One region of the Rhodococcus sp. NPDC127527 genome, then DNA from elsewhere that is predicted to be linked to it. Evidence: riboswitches for the same ligand, from Rfam matches in the RefSeq annotation. Region 1 holds a riboswitch; each other region holds the start of a gene.
The links. Region 1 has a riboswitch for cobalamin ahead of ACFVH2_RS21235 (magnesium chelatase subunit D family protein). Riboswitches for the same ligand answer to the same signal wherever they lie in the genome.
Positions count from the first base shown of each region.

Region 2: linked by a shared signal. The riboswitch ahead of ACFVH2_RS17520 (CbtB domain-containing protein) and the one ahead of ACFVH2_RS21235 (magnesium chelatase subunit D family protein) in region 1 are both predicted to bind cobalamin.
Region 3: linked by a shared signal. The riboswitch ahead of ACFVH2_RS10905 (ABC transporter substrate-binding protein) and the one ahead of ACFVH2_RS21235 (magnesium chelatase subunit D family protein) in region 1 are both predicted to bind cobalamin.

Region 1 is NZ_JBHXVP010000014.1:126,224-131,983, reverse strand. It holds gene ACFVH2_RS21245 (alpha/beta hydrolase) at 1-725, opposite strand, end outside; gene mqo (malate dehydrogenase (quinone)) at 845-2,392, shown strand; adenosylcobalamin (AdoCbl) riboswitch at 2,473-2,626, shown strand; gene ACFVH2_RS21235 (magnesium chelatase subunit D family protein) at 2,653-4,581, shown strand; gene cobO (cob(I)yrinic acid a,c-diamide adenosyltransferase) at 4,613-5,233, shown strand; gene ACFVH2_RS21225 (cobyrinate a,c-diamide synthase) at 5,260-5,760, shown strand, end outside.
Region 2 is NZ_JBHXVP010000010.1:101,957-107,716, forward strand. It holds gene ACFVH2_RS17500 (MFS transporter) at 1-551, opposite strand, end outside; gene ACFVH2_RS17505 (MarR family winged helix-turn-helix transcriptional regulator) at 652-1,041, shown strand; gene mhuD (mycobilin-forming heme oxygenase MhuD) at 1,082-1,390, shown strand; gene ACFVH2_RS17515 (alpha/beta hydrolase) at 1,450-2,493, shown strand; cobalamin riboswitch at 2,536-2,665, shown strand; gene ACFVH2_RS17520 (CbtB domain-containing protein) at 2,690-2,884, shown strand; gene ACFVH2_RS17525 (CbtA family protein) at 2,875-3,711, shown strand; gene ACFVH2_RS17530 (DsbA family oxidoreductase) at 3,791-4,483, opposite strand; gene ACFVH2_RS17535 (hypothetical protein) at 4,704-4,883, opposite strand; gene ACFVH2_RS17540 (OsmC family peroxiredoxin) at 5,127-5,561, opposite strand; gene ACFVH2_RS17545 (MFS transporter) at 5,631-5,760, opposite strand, start outside.
Region 3 is NZ_JBHXVP010000005.1:110,422-116,181, forward strand. It holds gene ACFVH2_RS10895 (ABC transporter ATP-binding protein) at 1-637, opposite strand, end outside; gene ACFVH2_RS10900 (FecCD family ABC transporter permease) at 634-1,692, opposite strand; gene ACFVH2_RS10905 (ABC transporter substrate-binding protein) at 1,689-2,681, opposite strand; cobalamin riboswitch at 2,712-2,896, opposite strand; gene ACFVH2_RS10910 (phosphoribosylaminoimidazolesuccinocarboxamide synthase) at 2,965-3,846, shown strand; gene ACFVH2_RS10915 (S9 family peptidase) at 3,884-5,760, shown strand, end outside.

The DNA of each region.
Region 1 (5,760 bases):
GCCCGCATCCATCCGAAAGTGACGGGAAAGCCGGTCAGCGGCTTCCAGTCGAGGTTGTAGTCCCACTCGCCACCGTGGTCGCGGTGCAGGGTCCGCCCGTACACGTCGGCGGGCGGCTGCTTGATCACCAGCTTCTCCTTCACCCGGCCGACCGCGTCGACCGCCACCGTGCCGACGCTGCGCAGGTAGGACGGGCCCTGCAGGTCGAACCACGGGCTGTTGAGGACGAGCCCGCGGACGCCCGCGCCTGCGCTGCCGCCGGGTCGCGCGTTGAGGCGGTCGAGCCACAGCGGCAGGATCAGCCCGCCGGTGGAGTGCGCGGTCAGCAGCACGGACCCCTCGCCGGCTCCACTCGAGTCCCCACTCGACCCGCCGACGTCCTCGCGGACGAGGGACAGCGCGCGGTCGAGCTCCGCGTCGTAGAAAGAGAGATCAGTCACGAAATGCGGCGTCTGGCCCGCGCGCAGGGACCTGCCGCACTTGCGCAGGTCCAGCGCGTAGAACGCGTAGCCCTGCTCGTGGAAGTGCTCCGCGAGATGCTTCTGGAAGAAGTAGTCGGTGAATCCGTGCACGTAGAGCACGGCGCGACGGGTGCCGGGGGCGTCCTCGGGGCGGTATCGAACCAGGGTAGCCAGGACGTCGCCCTCGCCGTCCGGATCCGCCCCGAGCGGGATCGTCAGCTGCTCATATCCTTCACCAAGAAGGTCCGGTGCCCATGTAGTCACAGATCACAACAGTAATGTGCGGGAAACCTCCCCGCAGGGGGGCACAATTGGGTGAGGTTAACGGCCCATATACGCCCGGGTAACCTGTCGGCTGCAGTCGGTGTGACTGCCCACTGCCAATGGACAAGGAAGTCGATTCTCCAGTGTCAGAAAACAACGCAGTACAGACCAAGACCGATGTCGTGCTCGTCGGTGCGGGCATCATGAGCGCCACCCTCGGCGCCCTCCTTCGTGAGCTGCAGCCGGACTGGTCGATCAGCGTGTTCGAGCGGCTCGACGCCGCCGCCGCGGAGAGCAGCGACCCGTGGAACAACGCGGGCACCGGGCACTCGGCACTGTGCGAGCTCAACTACACCCCGGAGAACGCCGACGGCTCGGTCGACATCGCCAAGGCGATCAACGTCAACGAGCAGTTCCAGGTCTCGCGGCAGTTCTGGGCCCACGCGGTCGAGAAGGGCATTCTCACCGAGCCCCGCGAGTTCATCAACCCGATCCCGCACGTGAGCTTCGTGCACGGCGCAGAGAACGTGAAGTACCTGCGGGCGCGGTACGACGCCCTCGCCGGGCACCCGCTGTTCGCCGGCATGGAGTACACCGAGCGTCCGGAGGAGTTCGCCCGCCGCCTGCCGTTGATGGCCAAGGGTCGCGACTTCTCCGACCCCGTCGCGCTGAACTGGACCGACGGCGGCACCGACGTCGACTTCGGCGCGCTCACCAAGCAGCTGCTCGGCCATGTCGGCGCCTCCGGCGGACTGGTGTACTTCGGTCACGAGGTCACCGACATCTCGAAGCAGTCCGACGGCACCTGGGACGTGAAGGTCCACAACCGTCGCACGGGCGCCCGCCGGAAGGTCAACGCGAAGTTCGTGTTCGTCGGCGCGGGCGGCGGTGCGCTGCACCTGCTGCAGAAGTCCGGCATCGCGGAGGCCAAGGGCTTCGGCGGGTTCCCGGTCAGCGGCGCCTTCCTGCGCTGCACCAATCCCGAGCTCATCGCGCAGCACCGCGCCAAGGTGTACGGCAAGGCGGCCGTCGGCGCGCCGCCGATGTCGGTGCCGCACCTGGACACCCGCGTCATCGGCGGCAAGCCCGGACTGCTGTTCGGCCCCTACGCCGGCTGGTCGCCGAAGTTCCTCAAGGAGGGCCGGGTCACCGACCTGCCCGGTTCGGTCAAGCCGAACAACCTGCTGTCCATGCTCGGCGTGGGTGTCTCCGAGCTCGGTCTGGTGAAGTACCTGGTCAGTGAGCTGACCAAGTCGGAGGCCGGCCGCATCGAGACCCTGCAGGAGTTCGTGCCGAAGGCGCTCGACAAGGACTGGGAGCTCATCACCGCGGGGCAGCGCGTCCAGGTCATCCGCCGGGCCAAGGGCAAGGGCGGCGTGCTCGAGTTCGGCACCGCGGTGGTCAGCGCCGCGGACGGCAGCATCGCCGGCCTGCTCGGCGCCTCGCCGGGCGCCTCGACCGCGGTCCCCGCGATGCTCGACGTGATGCAGCGTTGCTTCGGCGAGCAGTACAAGGCCTGGGAGCCGCAGCTCAAGCAGATGGTGCCCTCGCTCGGGGTCAAGCTCTCGGACAACGAGTCCCTCTTCCGTGAGGTGTGGGACTGGTCCAACCGCGTGCTGCAGCTCGAATCCTCGGACGCGGTCGCCACCACGGCCGCCGCCGTCTGACCCAGGCACACCGAACCGCCGCCGTCATCGCGCCCACCGGGCGCGGTGGCGGCGGCGGTCGTTGCGCCCGATAGAGTCACCCTCGAACAATGTCCCTGCCGCGGGGAAGTCCTGTGCAAGTCAGGCACGGTCCCGCCACTGTGACGGTGCCCGACCCGGTCGGGAGCCGGAGTCAGATCGCCGCGGTAGAGGATCGACTCCGACCCTCGGCGCGGACACCGGGGAGTGAAGGGAATTGCACTGTGGCACAGCTGAGTTCGATGACGCAGACCCGTCCGGAACCGGGCTTCCCGTTCAGTGCGATCGTCGGCCAGGACCAGCTGCGGCTCGCACTCACGCTGTGCGCGGTGCATCCCGGCATCGGCGGTGTGCTGGTGCGCGGCGAGAAGGGCACCGCCAAGTCCACCGTGGTCCGCGCACTCGCCGCGCTGCTGCCGCCGGTGTCCGGAGACGACGGGACGCGGCCCGCCCGGCTGGTCGAACTGCCGGTCGGTGCCACCGAGGACCGCGTGGTGGGGTCGCTGGACCTCGAGAAGGTCCTCCGGGACGGCGAGCGGGCGTTCCAGCCCGGACTGCTGGCTGCCGCGCACGACGGCGTGCTCTACGTCGACGAGGTGAACCTGCTGCACGACCACCTGGTCGACGTGCTGCTCGACGCCGCCGCGATGGGACGCGTGCACATCGAGCGCGACGGCGTCTCGCACTCGCATCCGGCCCGATTCGTGCTGGTCGGCACCATGAACCCAGAGGAGGGTGAGCTGCGCCCGCAGCTGCTCGACCGGTTCGGGTTGGCCGTCGACGTCGCCGCGTCGCGGGAGGTGGACACCCGCATGCAGGTGGTGCGCCGCCGGCTCGACTTCGAGTCCGACCCCGCCGCCTTCGCCGCCCGATACGCCGACCAGGACCTCGCCCTGGCCCAGCGGATCGCGGCCGCGCGCCAGGCCCTCGCCGGTGTCGAGCTGAGCGACACCGAACTGCGCCGGATCGCGGCCCTGTGCGCCTCCTTCGACGTCGACGGCATGCGGGCCGACCTGGTGCTCGCCCGGACCGCCACCGCGCACGCCGCGTGGCGCGGCGCGACGGCGGTCACCGAGGAGGACGTCCGGGTGGCCGCCGAGCTCACCCTGCCGCACCGGCGTCGCCGCGACCCCTTCGACGAGCCGGGCCTGGACCCGCAGCAGCTCGAGGACGCCATGCGTGACGCCGCCGAGCAGGCGAACCAGCCCGAGCCGGAGCCCGACCCCGACGGACCCGGCGGCGGCGCGCCCGCGCCCGAGTCCGACGGGCCCGCGTCCCCCGGCGATGCCCAGCAGTCCGCGGAGCCGAGCGAGAGCGAACAGTCCGGCCCGGCTCGCGCCCCCGAGCGTCCGGCCGCCGCGCCGTCGGCACAGTTCAAGACCCGACTGCTGACCATCCCCGGAGTCGGCGAGGGTGCGCCGGGGCGCCGTTCGCGCTCGCGCTCGCAGCAGGGACGGGTCGTGCGCTCGACCACCACGCCCGGTCGCGGCCTGCACCTGGTCGGCACGCTCTTCGCCGCCGCCGAGCACCAGGTCTCCCGTGGCCGTACCGAAGGTCCGATGGTGTTGGTGCCCAAAGATATTCGTGGAGCGGAACGCGAGGGTCGGGAGGGCAACCTGGTGGTCTTCGTGGTCGATGCGTCGGGCTCGATGGCGGCGCGCGACCGGCTCTCCGCCGTCACCGGTGCGGTGATCTCGCTGCTGCGGGACGCCTACCAGCGCCGCGACAAGGTCGCCGTGATCACCGTGCGCGGGACTGCCGCGGAACTCGTGCTGCCGCCGACCTCGTCGGTGGACGTGGCGGTGCGTCGACTCCGGTCGCTGCGCACCGGCGGCAGGACCCCGCTCGCCCAGGGCTTCCTGAAGGCGCGTGAGGTGGTGCTCCGCGAGAAGGTCCGGGACCCGCAGCGTCGCGCGATGGTCGTCGCGCTGACCGATGGACGGGCCACCGGCGGAACCGATCCGGTGCACCGCGCCCGGGTCGCCGCGGGCCTGCTGGCCGACACGTCCGTGGCCTCGGTGGTCGTCGACTGCGAGTCCGGCATGGTCCGGCTCGGCCTGGCACGCGAGCTGGCCACCGCCATGCGCGGCGCGTACGTCCGGATCGACGAGCTGTCCGCGGAGCGGGTCGCGGGCGTGGTCCGGGCCGGCGCCGCGGCATTCGCGGCCTAGATCGTCAACGCGCCAGAGAAGGAGTTGCACTGTGCCCAAGGGAGTTCCGCTTCCCGAGTCCGTCCCCGACGACGGTTTGACCACCCGCCAGCGTCGCAATGCACCGGTCCTCGCCGTGCACACCGGCGCGGGAAAGGGGAAGTCGACGGCCGCGTTCGGAATGGCGTTGCGCGCCTGGAACCAGGGCTTCGACATCGGGGTGTTCCAGTTCGTCAAGTCCGCCAAGTGGAAGGTCGGCGAGGAATCGGCGTTCCGCGCGCTCGGTGAGCTGCACCAGTCCACCGGAGTCGGCGGGCCCGTGCAGTGGCACAAGATGGGCGAGGGCTGGTCCTGGACCCGCAAGAAGGGCGACGACGAGGATCACGCGCGGGTCGCCCTGGACGGGTGGCGCGAGGTGGCCCGTCGAATCGCCAACGAGGAACACAAGTTCTACGTGCTCGACGAGTTCACCTACCCGCTCAAGTGGGGCTGGGTCGACGTCGACGAGGTGGTGCAGACACTGCGCGAGCGGCCCGGCAACCAGCACGTGGTGATCACCGGTCGCGACGCCCCGCAGGCCCTGATCGAGGCCGCCGACCTGGTCACCGAGATGACCAAGGTCAAGCACCCGATGGACGCCGGACGCAAGGGGCAGCGGGGCATCGAGTGGTGATGGAGCCGAGCGGAGCGACGAGGAATGTGACAGCGGGGTCGGTTCCTGCGGTGGTCGTCGCCGCGCCCGCCTCGGGTAGCGGAAAGACCACGGTCGCAACGGGTCTGATCGGCGCCCTGCGGGCGGCGGGCGACGCGGTGGCGCCGTTCAAGGTCGGCCCGGACTACATCGACCCGGGCTACCACGGCCTCGCCGCCGGCCGCGTCGGCCGCAACCTCGACCCCGTCCTGGTCGGCGCCGAGCGGATCGGGCCCCTGTTCCGGCACGGCTCCGCGGGCTGCGACATCGCCGTTGTCGAGGGCGTGATGGGCCTGTTCGACGGCAAGATCGCGGACCCGGCGCCCGACGGCGCGGCGGAGGGCTCCACGGCTCAGGTCGCGGGCCTGCTCGGTGCCCCGGTGGTTCTCGTCGTCGACGCCCGCGGCCACAGCCAGTCCCTCGCCGCGGTCCTGCACGGTTTCGCGACCTTCGACTCCGGTGTCCGGATCGGCGGGGTGATCCTCAACCGGGTCGGCAGTGCGCGGCAC
Region 2 (5,760 bases), on a different contig from region 1:
CATCGCCACCCGGCGCTGGTCAGCAGTCCGCCCAGGATCAACCCGGAGGAGTAGCCGCTGGCGCCGAAGACGGAGAAGATCGACAGCGCGCGGTTGCGGGCAGGCCCCTCCTTGAAGGTGGTGGTCAGGATCGACATCGCGGTCGGCGCGGTGAAGGCCGCGGCGAGGCCCTTCACGAAGCGGGTCACGATGAGCAGGGTGCCGTCGTCGACGAGCCCGCCGACCAGCGAGGCCAGGGCGAAGACCGCCAGAGCCACCAGGAAGACGTTGCGCCTGCCGAGCAGGTCGGCCGTGCGCCCACCGAGCAGCAGCAGGCCACCGAAGCCGAGCACGTAGCCGTTGATGATCCATTGCAGCGAGGTGGTGTCGAGGCCGAGTTCGGTACCGATGGACGGCAGTGCGACGCCCACCATGGAGACGTCGAGCCCGTCGAGGAACATCACGACGCACAGCACCGCGAGGATCCCCCAGAGCCGGGCCGTCCAACCTTGTTGGGCCCCCGGCGAATCCGTTGTCGTGGTCAGGTTCGGGATGGATTCGGTGATGGTCACGAATGAGACAGTAGATGCATGTGCAATCAATGTGCAAGCACTAATTCTGTTTGCATTTATTTTGCTTGCACCGATTCGGGGGGCGAACTAGGATGCGGCCATGACCTCACCCGCGGAGCTGCGCGACACCTGGCGCACCCTGCTGACCCGGTACAACGGCATCGCCTGCGAACTCGACCGGCGGATGCAGAGCGCCCACGGGCTGAGCATGAGCGACTTCGAGACCCTGGACCGCCTGATGTCGGTCACCTGCAAGCACCCGCGCATGCAGGAGCTGGCGGCCGACATGTACCTGAGCCCGAGCGCGCTCTCGCGCAGCGTGGCCCGGCTGGAGAAGGCCGGGCTGGTGTCGCGGTCGCTGTGCGAATCCGACCGGCGCGGCGTCTTCGTCGACGTGACGGATGCCGGGCGCGCGGTCCACGCGGACGCCGCCGGGATCCAGCTGACGGTGCTCGCCGAGCACCTCGGCGAGCCCACCGACGCCGGCTGACCGCACCACTCCGCGAGGCGTCGCGAGTACGCTCGCGGCCATGGCAGTCGTGAAGATCAACGCAATCGAGGTGCCCGCGGGCGCCGGTCCCGAACTCGAGAAGCGGTTCGCGCAGCGCGCGGACGCCGTCGAGAACTCCCCCGGATTCCTGGGCTTCCAGCTGTTGCGCCCGACCGGCGGCGAGACCCGCTACTTCGTGGTCACCCAGTGGGAGTCCGAGGATGCCTTCGCGGCCTGGCGCGACGGTGACGCCCGCGCCGCCCACGCCGGCGAGGCGCGCAAGCCCGTCGCCACCGGCGCCTCCCTGCTCGAGTTCGAGGTCGTGCTCGACGTCGCCGCCAAGGCATAGGGACGCCCGAGCCCGGAGAAACCCGGTCTGGTACTGATCGCGCCGGTAGATTCACTCGTATGACCGCGGTAGTCGACTCCGCGAAACGGCACACCCTGCAGGCGTTGCTGTCGCTGCCCCCCGGCATCGTCCGCCGCCTCGCAGGGCGGCCGGTGGAGATCGAGGGCAACGTCCTCGACCCCGAGATGCAGCTCGTCCTCGCGCTGCGCAAGATCGAGGGCGCGGCCATCGAGGAACGACCGATTCCGAGCGGCCGACGCGCGCTTGTCGACGCCGCCAAGGCGGTCGGCGGCGACCTGCCGATCGGCGCGGTCACCGACCTCGACATCGACGGTCCGGGCGGCCCGCTCCGGCTGCGCTTCTACACCCCGCGCAAGTTGACCGCGGCGTCGCCGGCCCTGTTCTTCGTCCACGGCGGCGGATTCATCTACGGCGACCTCGAATCCCACGACGCGATGTGCCGTTTCCTCGCCGAGCGGGCGGGAGTCCGGGTGGTCGCCGTCGACTACCGGCTCGCCCCCGAATCGCCCTTCCCCGCGGCCGTCGACGACGTCGAGGCGGCGTACTCGTTCGTGACCGCCAACGCGACGGGCCTGGGCATCGACCCGGACCGCATCGCCGTCGGCGGTGACAGCGCGGGCGGCAATCTCGCCGCGGTGCTCGCCCAGCGCGCCACCCGCGGGCAGGTCGGGGCGCCGCCCGTCTTCCAGTTGCTGATCTATCCCGCGGTGGATTTCGCCGTGAAGCGGCCCAGCCGGACGACCTTCGCGACTGGGTTCTTCCTGAACAAACGGTTCACGGACCTCACCGAGGCGAGCTACCCGCCCGCCGGGGTGGACCTGACCGACCCGCTGCTGTCCCCGATCTACGGCGACCTGACAGGCCTGCCGCCCGCCTGTGTCGTGACGGCCGGATTCGACCCGTTGCGCGACGAGGGCGACGACTACGCCGAGAAGCTCCGCGAAGCGGGGGTGCAGGTGCAGCACGTCCGCGAGCCCGGGCTGATCCACTCCTTCGCGAACATGGTGGGCGTCGGGCGCTCGGGGCCCGAGGCAATGGGACGGGCCGCGGCCGCGCTGCGGAAGGCCGTCTCCGCCCCGTAGCCGTTCCTCGCCGGGACGGCATCGATTGACACCACCGCCGGGTCAGTGCGAGAGTGCGCTGGTAATAGCGATGGCTGACGGGAATCCGGCGAAAGTCCGGAGCGGTCGCGCCACTGTGATCGAGGCACCGCCTCGACAGCCAGACACCGTGGCCATCGCCTGGACTTTTGAGGGACGCGCAATCCCAGGAGGAACCATGGCACTCGTTCACACCCCCAGCAAGGCAACCGATTCCATCGGCATTGCGATGATCATCGCGGGCGTGGTCCTGCTCGCGATGCTGACCCTGTACCTGGTCGGCTTCGACCAGGGTGCGGTCTCGCGCGGCGGCATGTACATGCACGAGCTGATGCACGACGGTCGCCACCTGCTGGGCCTGCCGTGCCACTGACCGACGCCTTCACGAAACTCCTCATCCGCGGCCTGCTGGCCGGCCTCGTCGCCGGCCTGCTGGCCGGCGCCGTCGCGTTCGTGATCGGCGAACCGCACATCGACGCGGCCATCGCGATCGAGGAGTCCGCATCCGCTCCGGCCGAGCACGCGGCGACGCCGCACGAGCACAACGCCGCATCCGTGCACACCGACGCGACCGAGCATCCCGATGAACCTGCCGCCGAGTCGTCAGGCCACTCGCACGGCGGAGACGCGCTGGTCAGTCGCGACGGTCAGCGGTTCGGACTGTTCCTGGCCACCACGTTCGCCGGGCTCGCACTGGGCGCGATCTTCGCGGTCGTCGCCCACTACGCGCGGCGGGTGAGCACTCTGTCCGGGCCGGTCCTGGGTCTGTGCCTCGCCGGCCTCGGCTGGCTAGCCATCGAGGCGGTGCCGTTCTTCAAGTACCCGGCCAACCCGCCCGCCGTCGGCGACCCGGACACCATCGACAAGCGCACCTGGCTCTGGCTCGCATCGGTGCTGCTCGGACTGCTCGCGGTCGGGCTCGCGGCGTACGCGGCGAGGATCGTCTCGGCGCACCAGTTCCTGACCGTGCGCATCGCGGTGCCGCTGCTGGTGTTCCTGGTGGTCGTGGCGATCGGGTACGTCGCGCTCCCCGGCGTCAACGAAGTCGGCAGCGATTTCCCCGCCACGTTGTTGTGGGAGTTCCGAGTCTCCTCGTTGGCCATCCAGGCGACGCTGTGGCTCGCACTCGGACTCGGCTTCGCGTTCCTCACCGAACGCGCCACCCGAGCACGGAACGCGGCGCTCGACGCGGTCCGCTAGGACCACCTGCCCCTTCCCGAATGGCCCATCCGTTCAGTTGGACTGAACGGATGGGCCATTCGGGAGGCAGGGGCTCTGGTCAGACGGCGCAGGAGCCGTCGGAGCACGTCTCGCCGTCCGACTCGGCGCCGTCGAGGGTGACGATGGCGCCCGACTGCGCGTAGGCCTGCTCGAGCAACTGGGTGAACACCTCGACCGGCTGCGCACCGGAGACCCCGATGGCCCGGTTCGCGACGAAGAACGGGACACCGGTGACACCCAGCGCGCGGGCCTCGGCGATGTCGGACCGCACCCGGTCGGCCGCGGCGTCGCCGTCGAGGGCCGCACGCACGTGCTCGGCGTCCAACCCGACCTCTCCCGCGATCCTCACCAGCTCGGCGCGGTCGTCGACGACCCGGCCCTCGCTGAAGTGTGCGCGAAACAGCGCCGCCATCACGTCTCGCCCGCGATCGCCCGCGAGGTGCACCAACCGGTGCGCGTCGAAGGTGTTCGCAGCGATGACCGTGTCGAAGTCCATCGTCAGGCCGTCCGCAGCCGCCGCCGACGCGACGTGGGCGAACATCTGCCTGACCTGCTCGGCGGGCATGCCCTTCTGCTGGACGAGAGCCTCGAGTTCACCGACGCGGGCGCCCACCGGGGTGTCCGGCGCGAGCTGGTAGGACCGCCACACGACCTCGACTCGGTCGCGGTGCTCGAATGACGCGAGCGCGGCCTCGAAGCGGCGTTTACCGATGTAGCACCACGGACACGCGATGTCGGACCACACCTCCATCAGGACGGCCGGTGCGGCGGGGGCGGACGGGGCTGCGACTGGTTCTGTGCTCACAACTGGTTGAAACGTCCACCATTATCGTGGTGTTCCCGAGGCTCGCACGACGAACAGTCGACCGTTCGCCCTCGCGAACGGTTCAACCGCATCCACGCCGTGGAATATTTGAAAACTATTGCGATGCAATGTTATCCGCGCCGCGACCCGGACAACGGACCGAACCCTAGTCGTTGGGGCAGTCCTTGACCCACTTGACGTTTCCGTCGATGTTGCAGCTTCCCGCGTGCGTGCCGGCGGCGAGCGCCGGGCCCACAGCAAGGCCGAGAGGCAGCGCGGTCAACAGTCCGGTGAGGGCGATCTTGGCCGCGAGACGACGGGCAGGCGAGATGGTGGGCTTGATCACAGCGATGAATCCTTACTTCGATCGACAGCCCCGAATCACGGCGCCGACATTCTCGACCTGCGCCTTCGCAGCTGTCTCCATGGGGGATCCGCGTCGGAACTGGCGGGCAGTTGCATCGGCGCGGCAAAGCCATGATATAGGGAGATTCGCCCGTTGACGAGAGCGATCCTTGCCTTTTCTAACAAGATGCCCGTACTGCACCCGACGGCATCCGACCGACGCCGCCGGGTACCGACGGCGGAATCAGACGAGGGCCGCGTCCAGCGTGATGTCCACGCCAGTCAGTGCCTTGCTGACCGGGCACGACTCCTTGGCCGCCTGCGCGGCCTTCTCGAACCCAGCGGCGTCCAACCCGTCGACCTCGCCGCGGACGGTCAGCACGATGCCGGTGAGCTTGAAGCCCGGGGTGTCCGGGCCGAGGCTGACCGCGGCCGACACCTCCAAGCTCTGCGGGACGCCACCCGCCTCCCCGATCAGCGCGGACAACTGCATCGCGTAGCAGGACGAGTGCGCGGCGGCGATCAGCTCCTCGGGACTGGTCGTGCCGCCCGCGTCTTCGGCGGCGCGCTTGGGGAAGGAGACCTCGAAAGTGCCGACGCAGGAGCTGCTGAGTTCGACCTGGCCGGAGCCCGCCTCCAGGGTGCCGTTCCAGGCGGTGCGGGCGGTACGTGTGGGCATGGCGGTCCTCTCGTCGATGAACGGGGCGAGGACCAGTGTTCTCCCGAACCTGCCGGCGCGGAAGCCGAATCACTGCGGCTGGGGCGCCGGTTCGCCGTCGACCTCGTGGTAGTGATCGAGCAGGCGCCGCTCCTCCTCCCGCTTCGGGTAGACGAAGAACACGAGCCCGGCGCCGACGAGCACGATCGCGATGGCCGCC
Region 3 (5,760 bases), on a different contig from region 1:
CCACCAGGTGATCGCAGTACATCGCGGCGAGGTTGAGGTCGTGCATCGCCGCCACGGTCGTCAGGCCACGGACCCGGATCAGGTCGAGCAGCTCGACGGACGCCGACACGTCCAGGTGGTTGGTGGGCTCGTCGAGCAGCAGCACGCACGGTTTCTGCGCGAAGGCGCGCGCGAGCTGTGTCTTCTGTCTCTCGCCGCCGGACAGGCTCTGCCACAACCGGTGTCGCAGGTGGGTGATCCCGGCCATCGCGAGGCTCTCGGTGACCGCGCCGGCCGCGCCGACGGCGGCCGGTCGGGCCCAGCCGCCACGACGCGGGATCACGCCGAGTTCGACGATCTGCTCGACCGTCAGTTCCAGCTCGGTGGCCGAATGCTGTTCCACCAGGGCGACGGTCCGGGCGAAGTCGCGCCGGTGCATCTCGGTCGCGGGTCTGTCGTCGATCACGACGCGCCCGCTGTCGGGACGCGCGAGCCGGGCGATCGCCGAGAGCAGCGACGTCTTGCCGGAACCGTTGGGGCCGATCAGTCCGGTGACGCGCCCGGCCGGTGCCACACACGTCACGGCGTCGAGGATCGTCGTGCCGCCCTGCGACCAGGTCACCGCCTCGACCCGGATCTCCGGCGAGTGATGGCTCACGTCCGGGCCCCCCGTCGGCGGAGCAGCCACACGAACGCCGGAACGCCGACGACGGCGGTGACGATGCTGATCGGTAGTTCGCGTCCCGGCAGCACACTGCGCGCGGCGACGTCGGCCCACACCAGCAGCAGCGCGCCCAGCAGGGCCACCACCGGGAGCAGGCGCGCGTGCAGCGGCCCGACCAGCATCCGCGCCGCGTGCGGCACCACGAGCCCGACGAAGCCGATCACCCCGGCCTGCGCGACCAGCGCCGCCGTGCACAGCGACGCCGCCGCGTACAGCACCCACCGCGACCGTTCGACGTGGGTGCCCAGGCTCGCGGCGGCGCGTTCCCCGAAGGCGAACGAGTCGAGCACCCGGCTGTGGGCGAGCACGACCGCGACGGTCACCGCCAGGACGATCAGAATGCCGACCAGCCCCGACCACCGCACGCCGGCGACTGAGCCGAGCGTCCACGTCAGGACCCGGTGCGCGGCGTCCCGGTCGCCGAGCAGCACCAGCGCCGACGTGAGGGCAGCGGCGAACTGTCCCACCGCGATCCCGGCGAGGACGAGTCGACCGGGCAGCAGCGCGCCGGACCGCGACGTCGCGATCACGAACACCAGCAGCAGGCTGCCGAGGGCGCCAAGGAAGGCGGCCGAGGAGACCGCGCCGAAACCGAAGGCGCCCAACGTGCTCACCTCGGTGGTGAGGGCCAGGACCGCGCCCAGCGACGCGCCCCCGGACATGCCGAGCAGGTACGGGTCGGCCAGCGGGTTGCCGGTGAGCGACTGCAACACCGCCCCGCACAGCGCCAGGCCCGCGCCGATCGCCGCGGCCGCGAGCACCCGCGGCATCCGAAGATCGACGACGATGTGCGTGGTCAGCAGGTCGGTTCCCGTCCCGATGCCGAGACGCCCGGCGATCGCCTCGACGACGGTGCCGAACGACAGGTCGGCCGCGCCGATCACGACCCCGGCCGCGCAGCTGGCGACGAGCAGCACGGCCAGGATCGCCGTCCAGCCGGTGGCCGTCGTCGCGGCCACCCGGGCGGGCACCCGGGTCCGCACGCTCATGCGTGGCCGCCGCCCAGTTGCTCGGCGACCAGTGCCGCGCCCTCGATCAGCCGCGGACCGGGCGTGCTCGCCGAGAACGGCACCACGACGAAGGCGTTGTCACGCACGGCCTTCAGGTCTCGCAACGCGGGATCGTTGCGGAGGTAGTTCTTCTTCTCCTCGGCGGTGTCCCACGATGCGTCGGCGAGCACGATGACGTCCGGGTTCGCGGCCAGGACCGTCTCCCAGCTGCCGTCGGCCCAGGCCGCGTCGGTCGCGGCGAAGACGTTCGTGCCGCCGACCGCGTCGATGATCAGCTGCGGGCCGCCCCGATTGCCACCGACAAAGGGCGTGGTGGTCTTGCTGTCGTACCAGAGGATCGTCCTGCCCCGCGCCGCTGCGTGCGACTCGACGCCGGCGAGCGTCTCCCGCATCCCGGCGACCACCGCCTCGGCCTCGCCCTCGTGGCCGAACAGGGTGCCGTAGTCGGTGATCTCCGTCGCGATCGAATCCCAGGTGACCGGGGGCCGCTTCGACTTGTCCTTGCAGCCGAACGGCGAGACGTAGGTGGCGATGCCGAGCTCGTCGAACGACTCCTGCGAGCCGACGGCCTTGTCGTCGAAGGCGCTCGAGTACGACGCCGTCACCAGGTCGGGCTTCGCCTCGAGCAGTGCCTCGCGGCTCGGGTAGTCCTTCTCGTCGAGCACCGGGACCTGTGCGTAGGCGGCCTGCCACTGCGGCGCGACGGTGTCGTCGAGGTAGGCGGTGCCGGCCATCCGGGCCTGCGCGCCGATCGAGAGCGCGGTCTCGGTGGCGCCCTGGTTGAGGGTGACGGCGCGGTCGGCGGGCCCGCGGAGGGTGACCGTGCGCCCGCAGTTCTGCAGCGACACCGTCGCGGCCGCATCGGTGTCGGAGGGGCTGGTGGACGCGCCGCACGCGGCCACCGCGAACGCCGCGACCGTCGACGCCGCTACCGCGCCGAGGACTCGGGGGGAGAAAAGGGTACGCAAAGCGACCCGCCTTCCATGACTCGTGGAAAACGTGCAGGTATGCGTCACGGCCGGTCTCCTGGCTCGGCAGGATCAGCCGCCGACCACGCCTTCCCGGACTCGAACGTCCAGTGGCCGGGGCCGAACCCCTGGTAGTCGACGTACCTGCTCACAGTGGCGAGTACCGCGCCGGCTTCGCACCGGACTTCCCGAACACCGCGACAACGGTTGCAGGATAGACCAACGCCCGCGGCGGGCGATCGCCCACGAGTGGCCGGGGGAGTGACCCGATAGGGTTGGCCACGTGCGCCCCTCACTCTCCGACTACGCCCACCTGGCCGGCGGCAAGGTCCGTGACCTCTACACGATCGACGACGAGCACCTGCTGCTCGTCGCCAGTGACCGGATCTCCGCCTACGACCACATCCTGAGCACTCCGATTCCCGACAAGGGACGCGTGCTCACCGCGATGAGCGTCTTCTTCTTCGAGGAGCTCGGCGGGCACAACCACCTCGCGGGCGCGCCCGACGACGAGCGCATCCCCGAGGAGGTGCTCGGTCGCGCACTGGTGGTCAAGAAGCTGGACATGGTGCCGGTCGAGTGCGTGGCCCGCGGCTACCTCACCGGCTCGGGGCTGTCGGACTACCAGCGGACCGGTGCGGTGTGCGGCGTCGAGCTGCCCGCCGGGCTGGTCGAGGCCAGCAAGCTGCCGGACCCGATCTTCACCCCCGCCACCAAGGCGGCGCTCGGCGATCACGACGAGAACGTGGACTTCGCGACGGTCGTGGACCAGCTGGGCACGGACCTGGCGGTCAAGCTGCGCGAGGACACCCTCGACATCTACTTCCGGGCCGCCAGCTTCGCCGCGGACCGGGGAATCATCTTGGCCGACACCAAGTTCGAATTCGGCCTCGACGCCGAGGGCAACCTGGTGCTCGCCGACGAGGTGCTCACCCCCGACTCGTCCCGGTACTGGCCCGCGGACGGCTACGAGCCGGGCCGGGTGCAGCCGAGCTTCGACAAGCAGTTCGTCCGGAACTGGCTGACCGGGCCCGAGTCGGGCTGGGACCGGGCCTCGGACACGCCACCGCCGCCGCTGCCGCCGGAGATCGTCGAGGCGACCCGCAGCAGGTACATCGAGGCCTACGAGCGGATCTCCGGGTTGTCCTTCGCCGACTGGGTGTAGCCGTCACGCGGGGCCGGGGTGCGCATAGGGTGGCGGCATGAGTTCGCCTGTCACCCCGGTCCCCGCCACGGCGGTCGCGCCGGTCGCGAAGAAGGTCCCGCACGAGCGCACCCACCACGGCGACACCTTCGTCGACAACTACGAGTGGTTGCGGGTCAAGGACGACCCGGAGGTCGTCGCCTACCTGGAGGCGGAGAACGCGTACACCGAGGCGCGGACCGCGCACCTCGCCCCGCTGCGGGAGTCGATCTTCCAGGAGATCAAGTCGCGCACGCAGGAGACCGACCTGTCGGTGCCGTCCCGGATGGGACAGTGGTGGTACTACTCGCGCAGCTACGAGGGCAAGCAGTACGGCGTGCAGTGCCGCTGCCCGATCGCGGGCCCGGACGACTGGACCCCGCCCGAGCTGTCCGCCGACACCGAGATCGCGGGCGAGCAGGTGCTGCTCGACGCCAACGAGCTCGCGCAGGGGCACGACTTCTTCTCGCTCGGCGCGTTCTCCGTCACCCTCGACGGCACCCTGCTCGCCTACTCCGTCGACACCGCGGGCGACGAGCGGTACACCCTGCGGTTCAAGGACCTGGTCACCGGCGACGAGTTGCCCGACGTGATCCCCGGCACCGCCCCCGGCGCGACCTGGTCGGTGGACAACCAGCACGTCTTCTACATGACCGTGGACGAGGCCTGGCGCCCCGACACGGTGTGGCGGCACCGGCTCGGTACCGCGCAGGCCGACGACGTGAAGGTGTTCCACGAGCCGGACGAGCGGTTCTGGGTGGGCTTCGGATCCACCCGCAGCGAGAAGTACCTGATGATCTGGATCGGGTCGAAGGTCACCTCCGAGATCCTCTGCCTCGAGTCCGACGACCCCGAGGGCGAGTTCCGCGTGGTGCTGCCGCGGGTGGACGGCGTCGAGTACAGCGTCGAGCACGCGGTCGTCGCGGGCGAGGACCGGTTCCTGATCCTGCACAACGGCGACGTCGACGGCGTCAAGGCGGACAACTTCACGCTGGTCGATGCCCCGGTCGCCGACCCGACCGATCAGCGCACCCTGCTCGCGCACCGCGAGGACGTGCGACTGGAGGAGGTCGAGGCGTTCGCGGGGCACCTGGTGCTGAGCTATCGCCGCGAGGCGCTGACCCGGGTGGCGGTGTGGCCGCTGCGCGCCGAGGGCTACGGCGACCTGCACGAACTCGAGTTCGGCGAGGAGCTGTACTCGGTGGGTGTCGGCAGCAACCCCGAGTGGTCGGGACCGCTGCTCCGGCTCGGGTTCACCTCGTTCATCACCCCGAGCCGCGTCTACGACTACGACGTGGCCACCGGTGCGCTGCTGCTGCGCAAGGCGCAGCCGGTGCTCGGCGGCTACGATCCCGCGGACTACGAACAGCACCGGGACTGGGCGACCGCGGCGGACGGTACCCAGATCCCCATCTCGATCGTCCGGCGCCGGACGGACGCGGCGGCGGGGGATGCCCCGGCGGGCCCGGCGCCGTTGCTGCTGTACGGCTACGGCTCCTACGAGTCCAGCATGGACCCGGGCTTCTCGGTGGCACGGCTCTCGCTGCTCGACCGCGGCATGGTGTTCGTGGTCGCGCACGTGCGCGGCGGCGGTGAGATGGGCAGGCACTGGTACGACAACGGGAAGATGCTGACGAAGAAGAACACCTTCACCGACTTCGTCGCCTGCGCACGGCATCTCGTGGCCACGGGCCGCACCACGCCCGCGCAGATCGTCGCCGACGGCGGCAGCGCCGGCGGCCTGCTGATGGGTGCGGTGGCCAACATGGCGCCGGAGCTGTTCGCGGGCATCCTCGCCAACGTGCCGTTCGTGGACCCGCTGACCTCGATCCTCGACCCGTCCCTCCCGCTGACCGTCATCGAGTGGGACGAGTGGGGAAACCCGTTGGCGGACAA